DNA from 3 places in the Mesorhizobium sp. M0910 genome. Region 2 is predicted to be linked to each of the others. Evidence: riboswitches for the same ligand, from Rfam matches in the RefSeq annotation. Region 2 holds a riboswitch; each other region holds the start of a gene.
The links. A riboswitch is a leader RNA that binds a small molecule or an ion and turns the genes downstream of it on or off. The one in region 2 is predicted to bind cobalamin.

Region 1 (3,204 bases), on a different contig from region 2:
CTTTGGCATTCGGCCTCGACATCATGGTCGGCCAGCATATGGTTGGTCAGCCACAGCGTCAGGCAGTCGATCAGCACCGGCTGGCCGTCGGGCAGTGCCTCGATCGCGCCGGCAAGGTCGAGCGGCGCCTCGATGGTCGTCCAGCCATCGCCTCGCCGCGAGCGGTGCAGCGCGATGCGCTGACGCATCTCCTCGTCATAGGCTTGCGCTGTGGCGATATAGCTCCACGGCGCCGGACAGGCGCTCACCAGCCTCTCGGCATGCGCGCTCTTGCCGGAGCGCGCACCGCCGATGACCAGGGTCAGCGCCCCGGCAGCGCGGTCAGGCAAAGCTGTCGCGCAGGCTGGTTGCCGCGCCGGTGAAGCGTCCGCGCACCAGCCCGACGACCATACCGAGCACCAGCCAGAACACCAGATTGGTCAGCGTCACCGCCACCACGAACTGATGATGCAGGCCTTCCGGGATCGCCGTCTCGAAACTGTCGGGCTGCGGCGCGCCGACAATATGCGGCGCAACGATCAACGCCACGGCAAGGATCGCCAGCGGCAGCGATCTGCGGAAGGCGATAAGGCCGAGACCGGCCGCTGTCGCCACCACTGTTGCCCACCACCAGATCTGGCGTTGGACAAGGTCGGCCGCCGGCATCGCCGGCAGTTCCGGCGCCAGGCCGAGGCCGGGCGCCAGCGTGAACACGGCAAAGCCGGCAAGCCCCCAGAACAGGCCCTGGCGCCAATTGCCGATGCCGCCGGCGAATTCCGAAACCGCGACCAGGACCAGTGCGAAGCCAATGCCGGTGACGATATTGGCAACGACGCTGAAGCCAAAGCGCTCGAAGCCGTCGGCCGGCGCCCAGCCTTCGTCTTCAGCCGGAGCCATTGCTTCAGCCGGTGCCGGCGCGGCGCTGCTCATAGCCATCGTGCCCGCTGCGTTTTCGGCCGGTGCCGCAGGTGCCGCGGCATGGTCATGGCCGCCGCCGGCCTGTTCGTAGACTTCCGCTTTCAGGATGAGCGGCACGGTGGCGTAGGCCTGCATGCAGGCGAGAACGACGCCGGCCACAAGCCCTGCGATCGCCGCGATGAACACGACGTTGCGAAACAGTGTCATGATGTCAGCCCCTTGTCAGTGGCAGGGAAAGCCCATCGAGTGGCGATAGTCATGCGCGGCATTATGGACCGCATCGATATGCGAGAAGCCGACAAAGCCCATGACGAAAATGCCGAGGAATGCAGCAAGCGCCAGCTGCATGAGACGCGACTGCGAGGAGGCGGAAGCGCCGAGCGAAACGGAAGCGGTATTCATGTCTTGTCCTTTCGCCCTCCACCCGAGGGCATAGAAGTCAGTTTCCTGTCGCCGGCAGGTCTCCTGGCTCGCGGATCAGCACCCTTCCCCACCTTCCCGAAGGCGAACCTTCAGTGGCATATGGAGAGGACTACCGCACACAGTTGCGGGGGCAGCCACGGCATTGGGCAAACAATTTCGCCCGCACCGCATTCCCTCTTGGTTCCAAACGGAACCGACGACATCAGCGACTATAGGCAGAATCGCCGCGCCCGGCAAACCAAATTCCGCCGGATCGTGTGGCGAATGCGCCGCCTCGCCAAACCGGAGAACTGGCGCCGCAGACGTCGCGATCTGCGCGGTCAAACAGAACGGCCTGCGTTCGATGCGGCACTGCACCGCTTCCACAATTGGGTGTTCGAGCGCCATGCGGCGCTCGAACATCAAAGCGATTTGGGCAGATAGCGCCAGGTGACGAAGCCGCAGATCGCCGCCAGCAGGCCGAGTGTCGCGAAAACCGCGCCCAGGCCGAAGAACGCCAGCACCACGGAATAGACCAGCGGCGGCGTCAGCTCGGAAAAGTCGAGATAGGTGCGGTAGACCGCCGCCATCTGTGCCCGCTCATACGAGCGCACCGAGCGCATGAAGGCGGTCGAGCCCAGCGCATCGAGCGCGATGGTGAAGAAGGCACCGCAAAGCAGCAAGGCGCCGGTGATGAGCGGTGCGGCCTCGCCGACGGCGCCGGCCGCCAGCAGCGTTGCCGACATCGCGAAATAGGCGAACGTCATGGTGCGCCGGCCGCCGAAACGCTTTCCTGCCCTGCCCCAGAAGATGGCCATGAACAAAAGCGCATTGCCGGCCGAAACCAAGAGGCCGCCGGCGAGCTTGCCCTCGCCGGTGATCACCATGAACAGCGGCCCATAGACGAAGAACGTCGTCCAGAAGCAGGAGCGGCCGAAAGCGATCAGCCAGGCCAGCCTCAGCCTTGGCTGCGCGACGAAGCGGCCGATATTGGCCAGCGGATTGACCGGCCGCGTCTTGCCGGGGCGGATCGACGGGTTATCGCCAAGCCGGTAAGTCCAGAACAGCGCCAGTAAAGCCATGGCGAAGACGGCCACCGCGCCATGCGCGGCATAGATGCCGAAACGCGTGTAGAGGTAAATTCCGAGGGTCGGCCCGGTGGTCCAGGCAAGCATCGACCACGCCATGCGCAGCGACTCGGCCTGCATGAAATCGGTCTTGCGGATATGGTCCATGATGTAAAGGTTGAGCGTGATCGCCAGCGCGCCGGCGCCGACGATGCGGCAGAGCATGCCGACCACCTGGCCAGCCAGCGTATGGGTGACGAAGAACAGCGAGCCGGCGGCCAGCAGGCAGGCGCCGGCGGTATAGACCCAGCGCCGGGCAAAGCGGGCGATCAGCATCGGCATGAACAGCGTCGCCGACAGGCCGAGCATCGCCACGATCGTGTAGAGGATCGAAACAATCTGCTCGTTGTGCAGTATCTCATAGGCCTGGATCGGGATGACGCTGGACACGGTGGCGCGCGCGAAGGATTCGACCGCATAGAGCGAGGCGAAGGTGCGGGCATCCGCCGGCCGCAAGGCCGCAAGCCAGATCGGATGGCGCACATGGGTAGCCATTGTGTTCCCCGAAGCCGAATCGCCCGAAGCAGGGTTGGAGCACAAATCTGCCGCGGCGATTCCTGGCCGCGTAACATGAAACCGACGCCTTCACGGCAAAAAGCGAAGCCGGCCAAAGGCTTTCCGGCTCTGGCCTAAAGCAGCCCTGATGCCGCCGTCACCAACGCAAAGCAAGGCCCTGCTTCTTTTGACGGTGGCAACCGTGATAGTCGTCTTGCCGGGGCTGAACCAAGACAGCGAGACCAATGAGCATCGACACGCCGAGCGCAGCCGTTCAGGATCA
Region 2 (3,204 bases):
AGTCGTTCCAATCAGACTGGCGCAGTGGCAATCCTTCGCGAAACGCGGCCTCATCGATCTGGATCATCCTTGCGCCGGACCATTCGAGATCCGTCACTTCGTCGCGGATGGCGAGCGCGATCTGGCGGCATGCTTCGGAGCGGGGTACGTCGTCGCGAACAAATGACCAGTTGAGAATGGTCACTGGGCCTGTGAGCATTCCCTTCACAGGGTTTTCCGTAAGCGACTGGGCGAACTGCCACCAGCGCAGCGTCATCGGATTGGGCCTCGATACGTCGCCGAAGATGATGGGGGGGCGCACGTAACGCGACCCATAGCTCTGCACCCAGGCATGCTGGGTGAAGGCGAAGCCGGACAGCTGCTCGCCGAAATGCTGTACCATGTCGTTTCGTTCGAACTCACCGTGCACCAGCACGTCCAGCCCGATCTCTTCCTGCCAGCGAATTGCAGCCTCGATCTCCTTCTTCAGGAAGGTCTCGTAGTCGACATAGCTCAGCTGGTCCTTCGCATGAGCGGCCCGCGCCCTGCGTACCTGCGGCGTCTGCGGGAAGGACCCGATGGTCGTCGTCGGGAACGGCGGCAGCCCGAGCGTGCCGGCCTGGACTCTGGAGCGCTCGGCAAAAGCGCTCTCTCGTCGCTTCATGCTGTCGTCAATGCTGGCGATCCGCCCCTCAACCAGCGGGTCATGGATCTTCGTGGATGTCACGCGAGTGGCGGCAGCCTCGGCAGACGCTTTCAACGCGCCTGCCACCGCATCCCTGCCTTGGGACAGGGCCCGGGCAAGCAACACCAACTCGTCGGTCTTCTGGGCCGCGAAGGCGAGCCACGACCTGATGTCCGCGTCGAGTTCCGTCTCCATGCGCAGGTCGATCGGCACATGCAGCATCGAGCAAGAAGGCGCGATCTCGACGCGGTCCAAGGGCCAGCCGGCGACGATCGGTTTGATGCGGTCGAGAATGGCGGGCAGGTTCGCACGCCAGACGTTGCGGCCATCGATCAAGCCAAGCGAGAGCACCAGATCCTTCGGTGCGAGCCGACCCACCGTTTCCAGCTGCTCGGGAGCGCGCACGAGATCAATATGCAGCCCGGCCAGGGGCAGAGAAACCGCGGTTTCGAGATTGTCTCCCAGCGGCCCGAAATAGGTAGCCAGCATGATCTTCAGCTCGGGCGCGGCTTTCGACAGCTGGCCATAGGCGAATTCGAACGCAGCTCGTTCGTTCGGGTTCAGATCGAGGACAAGCGCTGGCTCATCGATCTGCACCCAGTCGGCTCCAGACAGCTTCAGCCTCTGCAGGAGTTGCTCGTAGACGGGCAGCAGCCGCGGCAGGAGCGCGATGGGATCGAATCCTTCGGCAGGCGATTTCGCCAGCTTGAGGAAGGTGATCGGTCCAAGGATGACTGGGCGTGTGTGAACGCCGAGAGCTTTAGCCTCGATGAAGTAATCGACCGGTTTCGTCGACGAGAGGGCGAACGTCTGATCATCGTTGAGTTCCGGCACAATGTAGTGATAGTTGGTGTCAAACCACTTGGTCATTTCCATCGCGGTTACATCAGACCGATGAGCCGCCTGCTGGTGACCAGCGTGTCGACAATCCTCCGTCTGACCTTGGTTGCCCCGCGCCATTGCGAAGTAGATGTCAAGTGGAACCTCGCCGCTATTCCAGCCGTAACGGGATGGAACGGCGCCGACCATGGCTGCGGTGTCGAGCACATGGTCGTAGAGCGAGAAGTCGTTCGACGGGATTTTCGACACGCCGCGATCGTGCTGCTCCTCCCAGCTAGCGGCACGGAGCGCCTTCGCGGTCGTGAGAAGGTCGGCAGCGGACGATTTTCCGGACCAGTAGCTTTCAAGCGCGAATTTCAGTTCTCGCCGACGACCGAAACGGGGCACGCCGAGCGTTGCTACAGGAATTTGCTGAGAGACAGTCATGCCAGACCCCGATGGTTGGGGCGTCGGTGACAAGGAAGGCGCTAGCAGGCCGGCACGAACGCCAGGCTGCAGCGGCCACCGAGACACCCCGCCCGTGGACGTAATTCGCCGTGGCAGGTCTCCTGGCTCGCGGGGTCATAGCCTCTACCCGTCTTCCCAAGGCTATTCGCCTCAGTGACATGAGTGGGGTTGGCTCGCCGCTAACAGTTGCGGGGGCAGCGCCGGCATCGCACCGGCTTCCCTCTTAGCTCCGCTGCGGCAGCGCCGTACGGAGAACCACGACGCGGGAGACAATTACAGCAGTTCGCTTCTTTGTCAACGCCGCATAAAGAAATGTTTATGTCGTTATGTTACATTTCCGTTGGCATGTTCCAAAGGTCGCCTCGAAAGCGAAAACTGTGGAAGCCTTGAGCGGCCGGTAAATCAAAGCAATGACGCACGGCGCCCTTGTCCAGGAGGATAGGAGTTCGTCGGCTGCCGGCAGCAAACATACCGGCAAGCGCCGTGGTGCTGCTTAGCGCATCATGCGAACCACCTCGGCGTCGAACTTCGGCTCCGAGGTTCCGACCGCTTCGTTGGTGATCTGCTCGCGACCATATTCGGCTCAATGGCGAGGCTGTTGCCCATGTGGAAGCTGTTGGCCGTGATGCCCTCGGTGATATGACACAACGATTTCGGGGGGAGCACACCGAGGCCAGGCGCAGCGGCGTGTTGCGAAGTGATCGAGGCCAATGTCTCGAACTGCTTGTTCGCAGCCCACCGGCTCAAGGTAACCCGGCTCAAACCACCGGGCCAGCTCAAGTCCTGTCCAAATGAGGCCTGAGCGGCAAATCGTCGTGCACGCGCACGGTTTGGCGTTCGATCTTGTGATGCGTCTTGGGCGGACAATCGCCACGGTGCAGCGCGCAGAAGCGGTCCCCAATTGGGAAACCGAGGGCGGTGAGGGCAAGCCAGCGCCACAGGCGGAAGGGGACTTGGACCTGTTTGCCCTGCTGGACCACAAGTTCGCGACACAGGGCCTCAAGGAGAAGACCAAGAGTGATTATGCGCGGGACCTCGCCAAATTCATCAAAAGCAGCGGGCAGTCAAAATTCGGCGCCGATTGACATGGAGATAGCCATCGCGGCGGACCGCCCAGGCGGACCGCAAGCCGGAATACAACCGGGTGCAGGCGGCCAACCTCGTCCACAAGATGGCGTCGGGCACACACCGGCGATGGGAGAGCGGACCGTGGAGTGCAGGAACTTCACGCCTATCCACGCTCCCGTGGACGT
Region 3 (3,204 bases), on a different contig from region 2:
CGCCGTGGTGCGCGCCCACTACATGCCGCTCTATTCGCGGCTTGGCCCCTACAAGCTGGCGCTGCTCGACGACGCCGCCATAACGCGCAAGCGCATGGTCTTTGAGTATTGGGCGCACGAAGCCTCCTTCCTGCCGGTCGAGACCTATCCGCTGATGCGCTGGCGCATGCAGCGGGCCGAGCGCGGCGAGGAAATGTACAGCGGACTGGCCAAATGGGGCCGCGAGCACGCCGCCTATATCGAAGACATCTATCGCGAGGTCGCCGAACGAGGCCCGATCGCGGCGTCGGCTTTCGAAGGCCAGAAGGGTTCGGGCGGCTGGTGGGGCTGGAGCCATGCCAAGCACGCCTTCGAATGGCTGTTCTGGGCCGGCCGCATCACCACCGCCCATCGCCGCGGCTTCGAGCGGTTCTACGATCTGCCGGAGCGCGTGCTGCCGCCAACGATACTAAGTCTGCCAACGCCCGCTCCCGAGGACGCTCACCGCGAATTGCTGCGCATCTCCGCCCGCGCCCATGGCATCGCCACGGCAGGCGACCTGCGCGACTATTTCCGCCTCTCGCCCGCCGATATCAAGGGCCGCATCGAGGAGCTGGTCGAGGCTGGCGAGCTGTTGCCGGTGAGCGTCGACGGCTGGAGCAAAACAGCCTATCTCCACAAGAACGTCCGTTTGCCGCGCCGGATCGAGGCGCGCGCCCTGCTTGCGCCGTTCGATCCCGTGGTCTTCGAGCGGTCGCGCACCGAGCGATTGTTCGACTTCCACTACCGCATCGAGATCTACACGCCGGCCGAAAAGCGCCGGTATGGCTATTATGTGCTGCCGTTCCTGCTCGGCGACAGCATCGTCGGGCGCGTCGACCTCAGGGCCGACCGTCCGGCCGGCGTATTGCGCGTCCATGCCGCCTATGCGGAGCCCGGCGCCCCGCCACAAACCGCTGCCGAACTCTTCGAGGAATTGAAGCAGATGCAGGGCTGGCTCGGGCTTGAGCGCATCGAGGTGACGGCTGCCGGCGACCTTGGCCGGCCGCTCGCAGATATCGCCGCGTCATAGACGTGCGTTGACACGACTGCCTCCACAAGCCTAAATCCGTTCCAGACGGTCCCCTGCCCGCAACGGCAGGGGCCAAGAGGGAATGCGGTGCGAAATCTCGATTTCAAATCCGCGGCTGTCCCCGCAACTGTAAGCGACGAGCCAAGGCCGAAAACCACTGGGATATTCCCGGGAAGGCGGCACCAAGGCGATGACCCGCGAGCCAGGAGACCTGCCGTCTAGGACATAAGAATCCGATCGCCTGGCGGGTTTTCCGGGCAAGGAGCCTGATTTGGAACGCGACAGCAGTTTTTCGGCTGAGACAGCGGATTTATTGTCCGGCCCTGACGATTCCCCGGCCGGCGTTACCGTCATCGTCTGCTCTTCCTGCCGTGACGAGACCGGTTCGGACGCTCATCCCCGCGCCGGCGAACTGCTCGCCGACGACACGCGCCGCGCCGCTTCCGGCGAAAACATCAAAATCCGCACCGTCGAATGCCTCGGCAATTGCAAGCGCCGGCTCAGCGCCGCCATGCTGCGCGACGGCTGCTGGAGTTACGTCTTCGGCGACCTGACCGCGACCAGCGGCGCCGATCTCGTGACCGGCGCAAAGCTGTTCGCCACCTCGACGGATGGGCTCATTCCGTGGCGCGGCCGTCCCGATTGCCTGAAGCGCGGTCTGGTTGCCCGCATCCCTCCCCTCGACCTTTTGAAGGACTTGATATGACCGCTGCCCCCCTTTCGCGCGTCCCCTGCACCGTCGTTACCGGATTTCTCGGCGCCGGCAAGACGACATTGATCCGCCATTTGCTCGAAAACGCCAAAGGCAAGCGGCTGGCCATCATCGTCAACGAGTTCGGCGACATCGGCATCGACGGCGAGATCCTGAAGGGCTGCGGCATCGACACCTGCCCCGAGGAAAACATCGTCGAGCTGGCCAATGGCTGCATCTGCTGCACCGTCGCCGACGATTTTGTCCCGGCGCTCGACCAGATCCTGTCGCTGATGCCGAGGGTCGACCATATCCTGATCGAGACGTCCGGGCTGGCCCTGCCCAAGCCGCTGGTCCAGGCCTTCCAGTGGCCGTCGGTCAAGAGCCGGGTGACCGTCGATGGCGTTATCGCCGTCGTCGACGGACCGGCGCTGGCGGATGGCCGCGTCGCCAACGACATGGACGCCCTGCAGGCGCAGCGCGCGCAGGACGAGACGCTCGAACACGACGATCCGGTCGAGGAAGTATTCGAGGACCAGCTCGCTTGCGCCGACCTGATCATCCTGTCGAAGAGCGACCTGATGGACGCAGCCGGCTCGGCCCGTGCCAATGCCGTCATCGGCAAGCATGTTGCGCGGGCGGTGAAGATCGTGCCGACTTCGCAAGGCAAGGTCGATCCGTCGGTGCTGCTCGGCCTCGGCCTCGCCGTCGAGGACGACATCGAGAACCGCAAGACCCATCACGACGACGAGCTCGACCACGAACATGACGATTTTGACTCGTTCGTCATCGACATCGCGTCCGTGTCCAACCCGGACGAGCTCGCACAACGCGTCGCCACGGCGGCGGAGGAAGAAAACGTGTTGCGCGTCAAGGGCTTCGTCGAGGTTGGCGGCAAGCCGATGCGGCTCCTGCTGCAGGCCGTCGGCCCGCGCGTCAACCATTATTACGACCGGGCCTGGACCGCTGAAGACGATCGCCGCTCGCGCCTTGTCGTCATCGGTCTGAAAGGGCTGAACCGCCCGGCGATAGAGCGTATCCTCGCCGGCTGACCCCAGGTACAAGCCGCGATGCACATCCTCACCACCACATCCGCCTCGCTCGACGATCTCGCCGAGCCTGTCGATCTCAGGCAAACGCCTGCGGATGTCGTGGCCCTGTCCTTCACCGACAGCGACCTGGCCGGGCTGGCGGCGGCGTGGAAGGCGGATGCGGACCGCCTGCCCTCGATGCGGCTCGCCGCCTTGCGCGACCTGCGCCATCCGATGTCCGTCGACCTCTGGACCGAGAGCGTCGCCCGCCACGCCAAGGTCATTCTGGTCCGCATTCTCGGCGGCTACGAGTGGTGGCGCTATGGCTGCGACCAGCTCGCCGTTATCGCGCGAAATCGCGGTATCAAGCTGGCGCTCCTACCGGGCGAGAGCCACGACGAGGATTTGCGACTGATCGAAGGCTCGACGCT

Region 1: another riboswitch for cobalamin. It lies ahead of NKH78_RS12315 (CbtB domain-containing protein); the one in region 2 lies ahead of metE (5-methyltetrahydropteroyltriglutamate--homocysteine S-methyltransferase).
Region 3: another riboswitch for cobalamin. It lies ahead of NKH78_RS12135 (DUF1636 family protein); the one in region 2 lies ahead of metE (5-methyltetrahydropteroyltriglutamate--homocysteine S-methyltransferase).

Annotation. Positions count from the first base shown of each region.
Region 1 covers NZ_JAMYNZ010000004.1:274,332-277,535, reverse strand. Annotated here, with positions in the region: gene cobU (bifunctional adenosylcobinamide kinase/adenosylcobinamide-phosphate guanylyltransferase) at 1-329, opposite strand, end outside; gene NKH78_RS12320 (CbtA family protein) at 322-1,104, opposite strand; gene NKH78_RS12315 (CbtB domain-containing protein) at 1,120-1,299, opposite strand; cobalamin riboswitch at 1,336-1,533, opposite strand; gene NKH78_RS12310 (MFS transporter) at 1,722-2,921, opposite strand; gene NKH78_RS12305 (heparan-alpha-glucosaminide N-acetyltransferase) at 3,167-3,204, shown strand, end outside.
Region 2 covers NZ_JAMYNZ010000023.1:26,993-30,196, reverse strand. Annotated here, with positions in the region: gene metE (5-methyltetrahydropteroyltriglutamate--homocysteine S-methyltransferase) at 1-1,930, opposite strand, end outside; cobalamin riboswitch at 2,026-2,226, opposite strand; gene NKH78_RS30700 (hypothetical protein) at 2,782-3,036, shown strand.
Region 3 covers NZ_JAMYNZ010000004.1:238,296-241,499, reverse strand. Annotated here, with positions in the region: gene NKH78_RS12140 (winged helix-turn-helix domain-containing protein) at 1-1,051, shown strand, start outside; cobalamin riboswitch at 1,081-1,284, shown strand; gene NKH78_RS12135 (DUF1636 family protein) at 1,323-1,757, shown strand; gene cobW (cobalamin biosynthesis protein CobW) at 1,754-2,794, shown strand; gene NKH78_RS12125 (cobaltochelatase subunit CobN) at 2,813-3,204, shown strand, end outside.